Anaerocolumna sp. AGMB13020: one gene and its partner. The protein of the gene in region 1 interacts with the protein of each later gene in a pairwise test. Links are inferred from orthologs where the notes say so. Each region holds a gene or a part of one and is shown on either strand. Other genes may lie near its edges.

The links.
Region 2: the proteins of def (region 1) and asd interact in binary tests that used the Escherichia coli proteins (3 or more experiments, as listed by UniProt). The link is inferred for Anaerocolumna sp. AGMB13020 from one-to-one orthologs.

What each region holds. Positions count from the first base shown.
Region 1 is NZ_CP136910.1:5,318,195-5,321,227, forward strand. The notes cover bases 219-2,918. They hold def (peptide deformylase), read left to right. Parts: upstream 219-1,181; coding sequence 1,182-1,655; downstream 1,656-2,918. Other genes in these bases: priA (replication restart helicase PriA), read left to right, coding at 219-696; fmt (methionyl-tRNA formyltransferase), read left to right, coding at 1,671-2,600; R2R35_RS22320 (zinc metallopeptidase), read left to right, coding at 2,686-2,918. Outside these bases: more of priA, read left to right, coding at 1-218; more of R2R35_RS22320, read left to right, coding at 2,919-3,033. UniProt on the Escherichia coli protein: Removes the formyl group from the N-terminal Met of newly synthesized proteins. Requires at least a dipeptide for an efficient rate of reaction. N-terminal L-methionine is a prerequisite for activity but the enzyme has broad specificity at other positions.
Region 2 is NZ_CP136910.1:2,425,173-2,428,347, reverse strand. Bases 55-2,896 are described here. They hold asd (aspartate-semialdehyde dehydrogenase), read left to right. Parts: upstream 55-855; coding sequence 856-1,938; downstream 1,939-2,896. Other genes in these bases: R2R35_RS09615 (hypothetical protein), read right to left, coding at 2,121-2,852; dusB (tRNA dihydrouridine synthase DusB), read left to right, coding at 55-624. Outside these bases: more of dusB, read left to right, coding at 1-54.

The DNA of each region.
Region 1 (3,033 bases):
GCAAGAATTCTTCGTATGGATATGGATACCACGAAAAAAAAGGGAGGTCATGAAGAAATACTTGCCGCCTTTTCCAAAGGGCAGGCAGATATTTTGGTGGGAACACAGATGATCGTAAAAGGCCATGATTTTCCAAAAGTTACCCTGGTGGGTATTCTGGCAGCGGATCTTTCCCTTCATGCAGCAGATTTTCGTGCATCAGAAAGGACTTTTCAGCTCCTGACACAGGCAGCAGGCAGAGCGGGAAGAGCTGAACTGCCGGGAGAAGTGGTGATACAGACTTACCAGCCGGAGCATCATAGTATTGTTTATGCAGGAAAAGGTGACTATGAAGGCTTTTATAAGCAGGAGATGCTGTTTCGCAAATTGATGTCCTATCCTCCGGCTTCCCATATTCTTGCAGTACTTATTGCTTCAAAAGAAGAGGGAAAAGGAATAGAAGCAGCTGAGTTTTTAACTGACAGCTTAAAACAATGGGAAAAAGAGGAGGAACTGAAAGAGTATCATATTATCGGACCTTCGCCGGCCAGCCTGTCAAAGGTCAATGATATTTACCGGTTCTGCTTATATATAAAGGAAGAAGATTACAACAGACTGATTGCTGCTAAGGATTTTTTGGACGGTTTTTACCGTTTTTCTGATAAATTTCAAGGAATTGTCGTCCAATTTGACTTTAATCCGATGAACAGTTATTGATTTTCGGTATAAAAATAGGTAAAATGGAGTGGTAATATAAAATTGATTAACGGTGGTTTTTGGATAAGCGATGGCCAAGGGGAGTTTTTCACAAGGGGACGGCAAATTGCACAAACCAGAAAACCCCTTGCTTCAATTCCAAGGCATAAGAAGTCCTAATTCTCTGGAAATTTTGTGCTGGGCATCTTCTTAAACAGATAACTCGCTGCACTCAAACAATCTGTTTGAGAAGATAGCACAAAGTTTCCAGAGAAAAGGGCTTCTAATGCCTTTCCATAGGCGCAATGGTTTTTTTGGTTTGCGCAATTTGCCTGTACTTGAAGTGTAAATATGGGGGTGGCACTTTAATCATTAATTGTAATATAAAATAATTATGTTTTTGGAAGATAAGTAAAAATCAGTTAATTCTTACATTTTTTATTGAAGTGAGAAGGCTGGATAATAATTAAACTTGTTTTTATAGATTAAAAGAGAGGATAATGGAAATGGCAATTCGCAATATTAGAAAAATCGGAGATTCCATCTTAAATAAGAGAGCAAAAGAAATTACAGAAATGACCCCGAAAATTAAGACTTTGATTCAGGATATGCTAGATACCATGTATGATGCTTACGGTGTGGGTCTTGCAGCCCCTCAGGTGGGTATACTGAAACGTCTTATCGTTATTGATGTTTCAGAAGACGGTGATTCGCCTATAATACTTATAAACCCTGAAATATTAGAAACTGACGGCGAGCAGGTGGGTGAGGAAGGCTGTCTTAGTGTTCCTGGAAAATCAGGGGTAGTAAAGAGACCCAATTATGCCAAGGTAAAAGCTTTCAATGAAAATATGGAAGAAGTTGTTGTGGAAGGAACAGAATTGTTAGCAAGAGCTCTTTGCCATGAAATCGATCATTTAAATGGCGAGCTGTATGTAGATAAGGTAATCGGAGAGCTTCATTCCAATACCGAAGAATAAAGGAGTAGCAGACACATGAATATTGTTTATATGGGAACACCGGCGATTGCAGCGGTTATCTTAAAAGATCTTCATGAAGCCGGTCATAGGATTATAGGGGCTGTGACGCAGCAGGATAAGCCGAAGGGAAGAGGCAATCAGGTGCAATATTCCGCAGTGAAGGAAATGGCATTAAGCCTTAACATACCGGTATTTCAGCCAAGACGGGTAAAAGAACCGGAATTTATTGAGATTTTAAAGCAGTTAAATCCGGATGTTATCGTTGTGGCAGCCTTTGGCCAGATCCTGTCAAAGGTTATTTTGGAACTTCCGAAGTTTGGTTGTATTAACGTACATGCTTCTTTGCTTCCTAAGTACAGGGGATCAGCACCTATTCAATGGAGTATCATTGAAGGAGAAGAAAAAACCGGTATTACCATAATGCATATGGATGAGGGAATTGATACTGGTGATATGATCAGCAAAAAGGAAATTACTCTTTCACCCAAAGAGACCTTTGGAACGTTACATGATAAGCTGGCGGAAGCAGCAGGGCCTTTATTAATTCATGCACTTGCGGATATCGAAGCAGGAAGAGCAACAAGAACCAGGCAGGGGGACAGTAACTCTATGTATGCCAGGATTCTTGATAAATCTCTGGGGCACATTGATTTTTCCCAGCCTGCCATTAAGATTGAAAGACTTATCAGAGGATTGAATCCATGGCCTAGTGCATTTACCTTCCTTGAAGGGAAAATGCTTAAGATCTGGGATGCGGATGTTGAGCCTGCCCAAGAAAATGGCGCACCAGGTGAAATTATCGCGGTAAGAAAAGATGCCGTATTGGTTCAGACAGGGGAAGGTATTCTTGCTGTCAAAGAACTGCAGTTAGAGGGAAAGAAAAGAATGACTTCAGAAAGCTTTTTGAGGGGATATGAAGTGAAAGCAAATACTGTTTTACAATAAAGTCTAAAAAGCAGCTGCCAGAAAGGACAGAAAGTTTTACAAGAGTGTCTGATGCGGTAACTGTTTTTGAAAAGGAGGAATTTATATGTTTCCATATTTTTACGGACTGGATCCCACATATATTTTGGTTATAATAGGTGCCGTACTTGTGCTGGGGGCCTCAGCTTTAGTGAATTTGACCTTCGGGAAATATTCGGCTGTCAGAAGCTTGTCAGGAATGACAGGTGCCCAGGCTGCACAGCGAATCTTAAATCAGGCAGGTATCTATGACGTTTCCATAGAACACATAAATGGTAAGTTGACCGATCATTATGATCCATCAAATAAAGTGCTGAGATTGTCTGACAGTGTATACGGTGATTCCTCCGTCGCTGCTATTGGTGTTGCCGCCCATGAGTGCGGGCATGCCATCCAGCACCAGCATGGATATGTG
Region 2 (3,175 bases), 2.9 Mb from region 1 along the record:
CTTATTGGAGAGATTGTTTCGGCAGTATCTAGGGCCATCTCAAAACCTTTGACGATTAAAATACGCAGAGGTTTTAACGAAGCAGAAGTAAATGCTGTAGAGGTTGCCAGAATTGCTGAGGCAAACGGTGCGGCAGCGATTGCCGTTCACGGTAGAACCAGAGAACAGTACTACAGCGGCAAAGCTGACTGGGAGATTATAAGACAGGTTAAGGAAGCGGTCTCCATACCGGTTATCGGAAACGGGGATGTGGTTACTTATGAAGATGCGGTAAGGATTCAGGAAGAAACCGGCTGCGATGGTGTTATGATTGCCAGAGGAGCTCAAGGTAATCCATGGATATTTATGCAGATAAAGGAAGCCCTGAGGAATAAAACAGTACCTTTAAAACCTACTATAAAAGAAGCTGTGGATATGATGTTACGCCATGCAAAACTCGAGGTCATGTATAAGGGAGAGTATGTTGGTATCCGTGAGATGCGCAAGCATGTTGCCTGGTATACCACCGGTTATCCCATGGCGGCCAGATTCAGACAGAATGTCAATCTGATAGATACGTATTCTCAGCTGGAGGAACTGCTTTTAGTCTATCAGGCATCCGTTGAAATGATGGATAATAAGTAACAATGACCTGGGTAAAAGTAGGTTAAGATTCTACAAATTAAACAATAAATGAATATTTAGTAGAAAATAGTTGATTTTTATAGACTCTAATAGTAATATATTTATTAGAGCGACAGATGTCCGCGTGACACGAACACACACTTTCACATCTGCCGCATAAATATGTATTAGGCAGATTAGGTGAATTCACAAGCGACATAAGGTAAAGTGGAGAGCCGGAAAGAGGTTTGTATGAGTAAGTTAAGAGTTGGTATCCTTGGTGGTACCGGAATGGTAGGCCAGCGTTTCGTTTCCCTTTTGGAAAATCACCCCTGGTTTGAAGTTGCTGTTATCGCAGCCAGCCCCAGAAGTGCAGGTAAGACTTATGAGGAAGCTGTAGGAAGCAGATGGAAGATGAGCACTCCCATGCCGGAGGCAGTTAAACATATTATTGTGAAAGATGTGAATCAGGTGGATGAAATAAGCAGCCAGGTTGATTTTGTCTTTAGTGCAGTTGATATGACCAAAGAGGAGATCAAGGCCATAGAAGAAGCTTATGCAAAAACTGAAACTCCTGTAGTATCTAATAACAGCGCTCATAGATGGACCCCAGATGTTCCGATGGTGGTTCCGGAACTAAATCCAGAGCATCTGGAGCTGATTCCTTTTCAGAGAGAAAGACTTGGAACGAAGAGAGGTTTTATCGTTGTAAAACCCAATTGTTCAATTCAAAGCTACACCCCTGCATTATACGCTTTAAAGGAGTATGGTCCTAAGTTAGTGGTAGCAACCACTTACCAGGCAATATCAGGTGCCGGGAAGAATTTTGATGAATGGCCTGAGATGATAGATAATGTTATCCCTTACATTGGCGGTGAAGAAGAGAAGAGCGAGCAGGAACCCTTAAAGATATTCGGTAAGGTTGTAGAGGGTAAGCTTGAAAAAGCAAAGGGACCATTAATTACCACTCAATGTATTAGAGTTCCGGTATCAGACGGGCATACAGCAGCAATTTTCGTTAACTTTGAGAAGAAGCCCTCAAAGGAAGAGATCTTAAAGGCCTGGAAGGAATTTAAGGGTCTTCCCCAGGAACTAGAGCTTCCTATGGCACCCAAGCAGTTTATTCAGTATTTAGAGGAAGACAATCGTCCTCAGACCAAACTTGACAGAGATTATGAAGGCGGGATGGGTGTTTCCATCGGTCGTCTTAGAGAAGACAGCGTATTTGATTATAAGTTCGTAGGACTTTCACATAACACATTAAGAGGAGCAGCCGGCGGAGCTGTATTAATAGCGGAACTCCTTGCTGCCAAAGAATACATCACAGCGAAATAACCAAATAAAAGTTGCCGATACTGTTTGCTTTAACCATACACATGGGGTTAAAGCGAACGATATCGGCAACTTTTTAAGGCTCTGTTTCATATTGTCAAAAAGTAGATTTCTACAATTAATTTAGCTTTTAAAACTACTGGACTCCAGGAGCCTGTCGTATCCAGTATATCAGGCAATTATTCTCATTCTTTATAATCAAGCAGATATTTCAGATAATCCACACTGTTATCCTGATTTTTTGAGTTAACCACAATTCCAAATACCGGTCGGTCAGCGGCACTGGAGGCTCCTTTGAATAATTCTGCATTGTCCAGATAGATACCATAGGCACCGGATACCGGATTGTCCGAGGTACTTGATTCAAATACAGAATCTGAAAGAGCAGTAATCATTTCTGTAGGCAGCAGATCTGTCAGTTTGCTGAAAAAGCCTGCGGTTGCATAAGACTGAAAAGCGGATTCAGGAGCAATGATAACATCGATGTCACCAGCAGCTATATAAGTTGTAAGCTTTTGCTGCGCGCCCATGGTGTACTCCGAGACATCATTACCGGAGCCCAGATAATAAGAGGCATCAATAAATACTTCCTCCCTGTCATTGTCGCTTATAAGCCTTTTCTCCATATCGCTGGTCATCTTATCAATCGCTTCATCAGAGAAGGGATAGTTTAAAATCGCTGCATTAAGCACGGTGACCGGTTTCGGTGAAACAATCGTATAAATGAAATAGACCGCAAAACCGAGAATGATAAGGCCAATAATGGTCTTGGAAAGATAATAACTCTTATAATAAGAGACTTTCTCCTGAAAATTCATTTCTTTTAGTTTTTCTTTCTCGCTTTTTTCATCTCTTGGTGCATAAATGGATGCATTATCATCCAGCGCTGAATCTTTTAATTTATCTTCACTTATCATGGCTATTCTCTCCATTAAAGTCTGTATTCTGTGACAATCTTGTAGTATTAAGAAAAGAAATTGTTATAGTCAATTCTGCCCATAATTAAGTCACAGTATTTTTTACTATGGGTAGTTTAACACATTTGACTAGGAAAAAAAAGAAATTAATTCTAAAATATTAGTGAAAAAACAATACATTTGGGGTAATAGAAAAGATTACATTGCCTGATATTTAACAGGTTTGGTGCCATTAAGGCAGCAGGGACTGTAATGAAACAAAAAATTGCAGACTGTTTGGAAAAAGATAAAAAGTCAAGACTTACGAAAATTTCGTAACAGAA